3 linked regions of the Candidatus Finniella inopinata genome follow. The protein of the gene in region 1 interacts with the protein of each later gene in a pairwise test. Links are inferred from orthologs where the notes say so. Each region holds a gene or a part of one and is shown in the gene's direction. Other genes may lie near its edges.

The links.
Region 2: the proteins of dnaN (region 1) and dnaE interact in binary tests that used the Escherichia coli proteins (3 or more experiments, as listed by UniProt). The link is inferred for Candidatus Finniella inopinata from one-to-one orthologs.
Region 3: the proteins of dnaN (region 1) and dnaQ interact in binary tests that used the Escherichia coli proteins (3 or more experiments, as listed by UniProt). The link is inferred for Candidatus Finniella inopinata from one-to-one orthologs.

The regions. Positions count from the first base shown.
Region 1 is NZ_SCFB01000004.1:133,439-136,409, reverse strand. What follows is about bases 157-2,971. They hold dnaN (DNA polymerase III subunit beta), read left to right. Parts: upstream 157-904; coding sequence 905-2,038; downstream 2,039-2,971. Other genes in these bases: EQU50_RS02475 (hypothetical protein), read left to right, coding at 2,173-2,971; EQU50_RS02485 (patatin-like phospholipase family protein), read right to left, coding at 157-698. Outside these bases: more of EQU50_RS02485, read right to left, coding at 1-156. UniProt on the Escherichia coli protein: Confers DNA tethering and processivity to DNA polymerases and other proteins. Acts as a clamp, forming a ring around DNA (a reaction catalyzed by the clamp-loading complex) which diffuses in an ATP-independent manner freely and bidirectionally along dsDNA.
Region 2 is NZ_SCFB01000005.1:57,802-61,944, reverse strand. What follows is about bases 50-4,036. They hold dnaE (DNA polymerase III subunit alpha), read left to right. Parts: upstream 50-413; coding sequence 414-3,836; downstream 3,837-4,036. Other genes in these bases: EQU50_RS03895 (hypothetical protein), read right to left, coding at 3,833-4,036. Also shown: more of EQU50_RS03895, read right to left, coding at 4,037-4,143. UniProt on the Escherichia coli protein: DNA polymerase III is a complex, multichain enzyme responsible for most of the replicative synthesis in bacteria. This DNA polymerase also exhibits 3' to 5' exonuclease activity. The alpha chain is the DNA polymerase catalytic subunit.
Region 3 is NZ_SCFB01000008.1:13,269-16,214, forward strand. What follows is about bases 157-2,946. They hold dnaQ (DNA polymerase III subunit epsilon), read left to right. Parts: upstream 157-1,106; coding sequence 1,107-1,787; downstream 1,788-2,946. Other genes in these bases: EQU50_RS06660 (ParA family protein), read left to right, coding at 157-234; EQU50_RS06665 (ParB/RepB/Spo0J family partition protein), read left to right, coding at 237-1,094; rpmG (50S ribosomal protein L33), read right to left, coding at 1,844-2,011; rffA (dTDP-4-amino-4,6-dideoxygalactose transaminase), read right to left, coding at 2,252-2,946. In the rest of the region: more of EQU50_RS06660, read left to right, coding at 1-156. UniProt on the Escherichia coli protein: DNA polymerase III is a complex, multichain enzyme responsible for most of the replicative synthesis in bacteria. The epsilon subunit contain the editing function and is a proofreading 3'-5' exonuclease.

The DNA.
Region 1 (2,971 bases):
ATACTGGGATTCACCTGAACCAAAATGATATCAGGGGTTTCACAATCATAAATAAGTGGGAAAAACACGGGGTTACCAATAAAACCACCATCCCAATAATATTCGCCATCAACCAAAACGGCATTGTGAATGGTTGGCAGGCAAGCTGTTGCTTGAAGTGTCTCTAATTTTAGTTCTTCAGTGCAAAATACCTTTAATCGACCGGTGAAGACATGAGTCGCACACAGATAAACTTTACATTTGGAAGACGTACGCAATAGTTCAAAGTCAAAACTTTTTTTGATAACATCCCTTAAAGGGTCGTGACCCATGGGGTTTAGTTCATAAGGTGAAAACATACGGCTTAGATAATCAAACATGATAAACCCAGGTGAGTTGTACATGGTAAATTTGTTCATCATTTTGTCGACGGGACCTCGGTTATTCAAAGAGCTTTTTTTGCCAACCTCGTGAATAGCCGTCCAAAAGTTTTTCAATTCTGTTCGGGCTGCTTGTGAGCCGCCACGTGTTAAACCCTGGGCTAAAGCCACGGCGTTCATGCCACCAGCGCTGGTTCCTGTTACGCCCTCAATTTCCAATCGGTCATCTTCCAATAAGCGGTCAAGAACGCCCCAGGTAAAGGCACCATGTGATCCTCCACCCTGCAATGCCAGGGCTACCTTTTTTTTGTTTGAAACTTTTCCTTCTGAATTTGCCATTTTTCCCTCAGATTTAACAATTTATAATCTTCCTATATTTTAAGCGATAAAGTATTAATATTTTACTAATGTTGTAAGTGTAAATTATTGAAAGGTCACTTCGACCTTTAGCAAAAATAAATGCGCTTACAGTAACAGGTGTGTCGTTTTTTTGCCTTAAATATGGTATGACACTGCTTATTAACCAACCAAGGAATGCTTGTTTTATGAAGTTGTCATTAGAAAAAGGTTTATTTTTAAAAGCTTTGTCGCACGGTCAAAGCGTCGTTGAGAAACGGACGACTGTTCCCATTCTAAGTCATGTTCTTTTAACGGCTTCTAATCACGGCTTGTCGATTACAGCGACAGATATGGATATGGCGTTGATTGAAACGATTCCGGCACAAACCATAACCTCAGGATCTATTTGCGTATCAGCCCACCTGATTCATGACATTGTTCGAAAACTCAGCGACCGGTCTTTAATTGATTTGGAGGTTTATGCGGAAAGTGGCCAGCTTGTGGTGACCTCTGGTCGTTCCAGGTTTGAATTGCCTTGTTTGTCCAGTGAAGATTTCCCTCAGTTAACCCAAGGTCAGCTGTCGCATCGGTTTAGTTTGCCGGCACCAGTTATTAAGCACCTTATTGATACGACCCGCTTTGCCATGTCAACGGAAGAGACGCGTTATCACTTGAACGGTATTTATTTTCACACCCTTGAGAACGAAGGTCTAAAGGTTCTGCGCGCGGTGGCAACGGACATGCATCGTTTGGCCTGTGCCGAATGTGAAAGCCCCACTGAAGCCTTTGGGATGCCAGAGGTTATTGTTAGCCGTAAAACAATTCACGAGATTTCTAAGCTATTAGACGATGCTGAAAAGCCAGTCCACATTGGTCTTTCTGAAAACCGTATTGAATTCGCCATTGATGGTAATTCCATGCAGGCCGTCTTAAGTGCCCGATTGATTGATGGGGGTTTCCCCGATTATTCATCGGCTTTAACCATTAGTAATGACAAGACGTTGGTTGTGCCCACCAAAGCGTTTGCCGAGGCGGTTGATCGGGTGGGGACCGTTGTCAATGATAAGGTGCGGGCCATTAAGGTGCGCCTGGCCAACAACACAGCAACCTTGTCAGCCATAAGTAACGAATTAGGCAAGGCCGAAGAAGAGCTGGATGTCGATTACCCCTATGATCAACCCTTGGAAGTTTGTTTCAATGTTCGCTATTTAATGGATATCGCCGCCCAGGTTCCAACGGAAGAGATGGAGTTATTGTTGGTTGATACCGAATCGTCGGTCTTGATTCGACCCACCGGCAATCCTCATGTGACTTTTATTTTAATGCCGATGAGGGTTTAAAAGGATTCTTCCCTGAGTAAAATAAAATCAACAGGTCTATTAACTTTTTGTTTGCAAAGCAGGGTATACTATTTTATAAAGCAGGGTATACTATTTTATATGGTGTATTCATTGGAAATTTTAAGGTTGGACTTATGATAAATTTTGCCAAATATTGTCTTTTAACTGTCGGAATGGTTTCAGTCAGCATGGGGGTAGCGCAGGCTGAATTTAAACAAGACATCCTTGATAGTGCAATGAAAATGGCAGAGGCTGACTATAAAATTGACGCCAATCCTGTTAACAAAGCGGTTCAAGCGGCCAATTTCCTGGCCCATGATCTCAAAAGGGAGTCAGACCCAACAAGGGCCAAAAATATAGCGGATACTTTGCTTGGATTAGTTAGTAAAGGGGAAGGTAAAGGTGTGGGGGGAATCAGCGAAACACCAGCTAATGAGGGCGAGCGGGGTTTGATGATTAATGCTTTGCAGGAAGCGACAAGGTTTTTGAAAGAACAAGATGGTTTAACAGAGGCAGCTTTAGGGGCGAACTTAAAAACATTTGATAAGGCAGATAAAGAACACGAAAAGCAGCATGTTGCGCATGTTAGTGCGATTATTTTTGGAGCCTTTAAAAAACATGCCGGTGTGTTAGATTCTGCAGCTATAAAATCTGATCTTCAAGGTATCTTAGCTGGTACAGCTTGGTTAAAAGATTATATGACCAAGGATGAGTATTGGAAATATGTCGATGCTTATTTAAGTAAAGCCCTTGAGCGGCGGGTTTATAATGTGAAGATTCAACAAGAGATTGATGATCTGCGTGCAAAGGAAAAAAAAGATGATGGTGAAGCGGATTATAACCATAACGACTTTGTTAAGAGTTACGTTGCCAGCTTGGTCCAGGGGGATAATCCTTTAAAAGATTTAGAAACTTTGACAGAGAAGTTGCAGG
Region 2 (4,143 bases), on another replicon or contig:
TTACTTTGCTCTAGAAGGGCATATGGTGAATTAATTTTAAAAATTCAACCTCTTATTTCAAAAAAAAAGAGATTTACTTTCTATATCCAATTCAAATAATTTTGCGGGATTTTTATGATAGATATTTTTTCCAAAAACAAGGTCGATTCCGTAAATCACTTGAATGGCATATGGAATGATGCCGCCTGATCGGTCTGAGTTTGATCCTCTCTGGCCAATAAACCAGGTGGGCATCGTAAATATTAAGACCACGGTCTTAACAGGGACGATTCCCGAGAATAAAAGTTGGGCCAAGGGAATACGCCTCATAACCAGAACTGCAGCATCATCTTTATTTCTACCATAGTTCCGTTTACATTTGGTTAAAAAAGAGGGACCTATCGTGAAGGCCCATTTCCTGATAATAATTCCTTATGACTTTTTCTTCCCCCCGTTTTGTCCATCTTCGCCTTCACAGTGCCTATTCTTTGGCCGAGGGGGCCTTGCCTATTAAGCTGATACCACAATTGTGTCAAAAAAATAAAATGCCTGCGGTGGCGATTACCGATACGGCGAATCTTTTTGGGGCTTTGGAATTTGCCACCACATGTGCCAAATCTGGTATTCAACCCATGATTGGGTGTCAGGTTAACCTGTACCTGGAGGCTTTATCGGGTTATGCCCCCCTGGTTCTTTTGGTGCAATCAGAGCAGGGGTATAGACATCTTTTAAAGATTGTTTCGGATTCATATTTGAACCCCCTGACAGGTACCGACAAACCGGTTGTTTCGTTGACTGATTTGCAAGGGCGATCAACCGGATTGATTTTGTTGACGGGCGGACATAAGGGGCCCCTTGGGCGGTTAATCAGCCAAGACCCAGATGCAGTTCCTGATTTCGTGACAACCTTAAAAACGTTGTTTGAAGACAGAATTTACATCGAATTGGCGCGTCATGGTCTGGCAGAACAACAGCGGCTTGAGCCTAAGTTTTTAGAGCTGGCCTTAGACCATAACCTGCCAATTGTGGCCACGAATGATGTCTTTTTTGACCAACGTGATATGTATCAGGCCCATGATGCGTTGCTATGTATCGCAGACGGTCGCTATGTCAGCGAGAATGATCGCAATCGCGTCACGGCGGAGCATTATTTTAAGTCAGCTGATGAAATGGAAACGCTGTTCAAAGACTTACCAGAGGCTGTGGAAAACACTGTTTTAATCGCCCAACGATGCCATTTCATGCCAGCAGGCCAGGCGCCCATTTTGCCCCCTTTTCCAACAGTAACAGGCCGGGGTGAGCAGGAAGAATTGCGCGAGGAGGCCGAGGCTGGTTTGGAAAAACGGCTGAAAGAGGAAGTTTTCCCTCGATTCAAAAATGAAGAAATCCATGCCAAAGTTCGGGACGATTATTATGAACGCCTGAATTATGAATTCGACATTATCAGTCGCATGGGATTTGCTGGGTATTTTTTGATTGTGGCTGATTTTATCCAATGGGCCAAATCCCAAAATATCCCCGTGGGGCCAGGTCGTGGGTCGGGGGCGGGGTCGTTGGTCGCATGGTCGTTGACCATCACTGATATGGACCCCATTCATTTTGGCCTTATTTTCGAACGGTTCTTAAACCCAGAACGCGTCTCCATGCCGGACTTTGATATCGATTTTTGCCAAGACCGCCGGGACGAAGTGATTCAGTATGTGCGGCGTAAATATGGTGACGATCGAGTTGCCCATATTATCACCTTTGGTAAATTGCAGGCCCGGGCTGTGTTGCGGGATGTAGGGCGGGTTTTGCAAATGCCCTATGGGCAGGTTGACCGCCTTTGCAAAATGATTCCCAACAACCCCGCCAACCCGGTCAGTTTGCAGCAAGCCCTTGAGCTGGAGCCAAGTTTAAAACAACAAAGGGAACAAGACGAAACGGTGGGGAACCTGATCGACATTGGCATTCGGTTGGAGGGGTTATACCGGCACGCCTCCACCCACGCGGCCGGCGTCGTCATTGGTGATCGCCCTTTATGGGAATTGGTGCCGTTGTACAAGGACGAGCGGTCAGAACTACCAGCGACCCAGTTCAGCATGAAATATGTGGAAGAGGCCGGCCTGCTGAAGTTTGACTTTTTGGGGTTGAAAACGCTGACGGTTATTGAACGGTGCAGCCAGCTGATTCGAGCCCGTGGTATTCCCTTTCAAATCAATAAAGTTCCCTTGGATGACCCCAAGACGTTCGACCTTTTGTGCCGGGTGGAGGTAGTCGGCGTGTTCCAGGTGGAAAGTGCGGGCATGCGCGATGTGCTAAGGCGCCTGAAGCCAGATCGGTTTGAAGACATCGTGGCGTTGGTCGCCCTGTATCGGCCGGGCCCCATGGATGATATTCCGCGTTATCTTTCCTGCAAACATGGCGAGGAGGAGGTGCGGTACCTGCACCCCGCCTTGCAGCCCATTCTGGAGCCCACCTATGGAGTGATGGTTTACCAAGAACAGGTGATGAAAATTGCGCAGGTTCTAGGTGGATATACATTGGGGGCCGCGGATTTGTTGCGGCGCGCCATGGGTAAAAAGATTAAGTCCGAGATGGATGCCCAACGGGATTTGTTTGTGGCGGGGGCCATTAAGGATGGCGTTGATAAGGGCGTGGCAGCCCAGATTTTTGATCAGATGGCCAAATTCGCAGGGTATGGGTTTAACAAGTCACACTCGGCCCCGTATGCTTTGTTGACGTATCACACGGCGTATTTAAAGGCCAATTATCCGTTGGAATTCTTTGCCGCCACCATGACTTATGACATGCACAACACCGATAAGTTGACCCTTTATCGCCAAGATTTGTTGCGCGCAGACATGCCCTTGTTTCCGCCTGATGTGAATCATTCCATGGCTACGTTTGCAGTGGAGAATAACGGCATTCGGTATGCTTTGGCGGCGATCAAGAATGTAGGGCTGCAGGCTATGGAAAGCCTGGTGGCGGAGCGTGTGGCGAATGGGCCTTTTAAAAATCTTGCTGATTTTACGGCCCGCCTTGATGGTAAAACGGTCAATAAGCGCCAGTTGGAAAACCTGATTGCGGCGGGGGCGTTGGACAGTTTGCTTCAGGCTGAAAATATTAACCGCCGGCAAGTTTTTGAGGGGGTTGATTTTCTGTTAAGCCAAAATCATTTAAGGAGGCAGGAAAAGGCGAACAAGCAAACGTTACTGTTTGGCGGCAGCCAGCAGGCGCCAATCACCATAACGTTGCCGAATGTCAGGGCCTGGGGATTGTTGGAAAGTCTGCAAAAGGAGTTTGAGGCCCTGGGCTTTTTCCAAAGTGCCCACCCTTTGGATATTTATAAAGACAGCTTGGCTATCCTGAAGTTAACAAACAGCGCAGACTTGGCAGCAAAGGCCACGGAAAGTCTGGCTGCGGTTAATGTGGCCGGTATTATTTTGTTTAAACAGGAACGCACATCAAAGAATGGGCAAAAGTTCGCCTTTGTGGGTTTATCAGACACCACCGGTGTTTATGAAATTGCCTTATTTTCTGAAATTTACCAACAAACCCGTGATCTTTTAACCCCGGGTACAGCTGTTTATGTGGCTGCTGGCCTTCGGGCAGAGGGGGAAAGCTATCGTCTAACCGCACAAAGCTTGGAATTGCTGGACCAAAAAACGCAATCGCAATCGGTGGTCTTGACGGTAAATCAACGTTTTGATGTTCAGGCTTTGAAAGACTTTTTGCAAACCTGCCCCACCGGCAAAACAAAAATAAAATTGGACATAACGTTGCCAGACTTACCCCCCGCAAGAATGACCTTGCCAGGGGGGTATCATTTAAACGCTGATCAACGCAGCCAACTGTTTAGTTTTTGTAATACTTAACAAAGACCGTTTGCCGCCGCATCATCAGCGCTCATGCCATTCTCTGCCCCTGCCAGTTCACAAGGGGATTGTTGGGCTTTTTTTCTTGGCGGTGCGACGTCTTCATCGGCCGCAGCATCATCCATGGCTACGTCCTGATCATCCTGTTCAACTACACGAGCAGTTTTTTTGGCATTTTTGCGTGGTGGAAGGGGGGCCTCTTCTTCGGCCAAACTATCATCATCTATCATTTCGTCTTCATCGACAGGCGGAGGAGGGGCTTTTTTGGTAGTCTTCTTTTTGCGAACCGGCTTCTCTTCTTCATCTT
Region 3 (2,946 bases), on another replicon or contig:
TTCGGGATTGTCTTAACGATGTATGATAGAAGAAGTTCTTTATGTTCCCAAGTGGCTGCAGACGTGCGATTTCATTTAAAGGATAAGGTTTTTAAAACCGTTATTCCCCGAAATGTAAAGGTATCAGAGGCCCCCTCCCATGGAAAACCTGTGTTACTCTATGATGTGGGGTGCATTGGATCACAATCTTATATGGAACTCGCAAAAGAAATTTTAATTAAAGAAAAGGAATAAATATGAATTCCTCAAAGGAAAATAAAACACTAGGCCGGGGCCTTTCTGCATTGCTTGGTGATATGGGCGACTACGGTGATTCTAACACAGACCGAAGATTCCAGAATCAATCGATTGATATCGACTACATCAAACCTGGAAAAATGCAGCCTCGTCAATATTTTGACCCGGAAAAAATGGAAACTTTGACAAATTCCATAAAGCAGAAGGGCGTTTTACAGCCTTTGGTTGTAAGAAAACTAGACGATGATTTTTTTGAAATCATTGCGGGTGAGCGTCGATGGCGTGCAGCACAGGCCGCAGGACTCACAACGATTCCGGTGGTTGAAATTATTTGCACCGATGAAGAAGCCTTAGAAATCGGTCTTATTGAAAACCTTCAGAGGGATGATTTGAACCCTATGGAAGAGGCCGAATCTTTTCAACGCCTTATTGATGATCATAAAAAGACTCAAGAGGAGATTGCCTTTTCCATCAGCAAAAGCCGTAGCTACGTTGCCAACATGCTCAGGCTAAACGGTTTGCCAGAGCCAGTGAAAGCCCTTATCAGAGAAGGTAAATTATCGGCAGGGCATGCGCGCAGCATTGCCAAGGCAAACGATATTGAGCAGGTGGCCCAAAAAATTATTCAAGATAAGCTGTCGGTGAGAGACACTGAAAATCTTGTCCGCCGCGAACGCCAACCTGCCTTTAATCAACCGACGATTGATCCTGATATAGATATGATTACCCGACGAATTGGGGAACGTTTGGGTATGAAAACTAAAATTCAATTTACCAGGGACGGCGGTGCTTTGACTTTTTATTTCCAAAGCTACGAGCAGCTTGACGAGCTTGTTGGTTATTTAAGCTCTGTATAAGGGGGGAATCGCGTGTTAAGAGAAATCATATTAGATACCGAGACAACCGGCCTTAGCCATCAGGCAGGACACCGTATTGTGGAAATAGGCTGTATAGAGCTTTTAAATCACATGCCAACAGGGAAACATTATCAGGTATACATAAACCCCGAACGAGAGGTCCCTCCTGAATCCACGGCCATTACAGGGCTTACCCACGATTTCCTCAAAAACCATGGAGTTTTTGCCTCGGTTGCTGATGATTTCTTGTCTTTTATTCAAGATGATAGGCTTGTTATTCATAATGCCAATTTTGACGTTGGCTTTTTAAATGCAGAGCTCGTCCGCCTCAATAAACCAAAAATAGAAATGTATCGCGTTGTCGACACGCTGTTAATAGCCCGTCGTAAGTTTCCAGGCTCACCGGCAAGCCTTGATGCGTTGTGTAAGCGCTTCCAAATTGACCTAGGCGGCCGATCTAAGCATGGTGCGTTGCTGGACTCTCAATTGTTGGCTCAGGTGTATCTGGAGCTTTTAGGGGGGCGCCAAAGACAGCTGGGCATTCAAAAAGACGCCGGACGGCAAGAAAACCAAGATATTTCAAACAGCACCGTGGTGGTATTTCCCAGAAGAGACTTTGTTTTGAAATCTGGCGAAGAGGAATCTCACAAGGATTTTGTCAAAAAAATATATGGGAACCTATGGGGATACTAAAAAAAACGCCTTTGATGAAAAGGCGCTGTGCATTCTTAGAAATTAAACGAGAAAAACTATTTAATCTTTGCCTCTTTAAAAGCGACATGTTTCCGAATGACGGGATCATACTTACGCAGTTCCAATTTCTCTGGCTTTTTACGTGGGTTTTTTTGTGTAACATAAAAATACCCGGTATCGGCAGTGCTCAAAAGTTTGATATTAATAACAGCTGATTTAGCCATCTAAAGATCCCCTAAACATATTTCTAACAGTTAACGATCAAATTGGAGCGGGCGAAGGGATTTGAACCCTCGACCCCAACCTTGGCAAGGTTGTGCTCTACCACTGAGCTACGCCCGCTTCTTTTATGAGGCTACATATATAACGAACTCGTAAATCCATTTTATATGATTTAACCATCTATAGTATGACTGCCCTGTTTTTAGCAAGTCTTTTTGGAAATTTTTTTTACAAAGTCAGCATCACGCAAACTTTGCGATCGCATCTGCGATAAATTCCACCTGGCTTTCGGTTAACTCAAAGAAAAGGGGAAGCCTTAAAATCGTATCAGCTATCCGGGTTGTCAACGTCAAGACACCCTCTGTACGGGCGAATCTTTGCCCCCCGATGGAATCATGTAAAGGGACGTAATGGGTGGCGGACTGAATACCTTGACTACACAAATGGTCCATTAAAAGATTACGGCTTTTGCTGTCTTTTAACAAAATATAAAATAAATGACCGTTATGCTGGCAATCGATTGGAATCGTCGGCCGGATTAAACGTTCCATTTTCTCTAAAGGTTCTAAAACCTGATGGTAATAATTCCACATCCGAACGCGGTGCTTTGTTATTTCCTTGATGAATTCAAGTTGAGCCAACAGGAAGGCAGCTGTCACTTCACTAGGTAGAAACGAGGACCCTTTATCAACCCAGCTATATTTATCGACCTGGCCTAGTAAGAACTTTTTTCGATTGGTCCCCTTTTCCCAAATCATTTCAGCACGGCCCACCCATGAAGGGTCATTAACCATAAGGGCTCCACCCTCACCCGAAATAATATTTTTGGTTGCATGAAAGCTAAATGCGCCTGAATGTCCCAAGGTCCCCAAGGCTTTGTTTTTATAGTATGCTTCCACACCCTGTGCTGCATCTTCGATAACGAACAAATTATGTT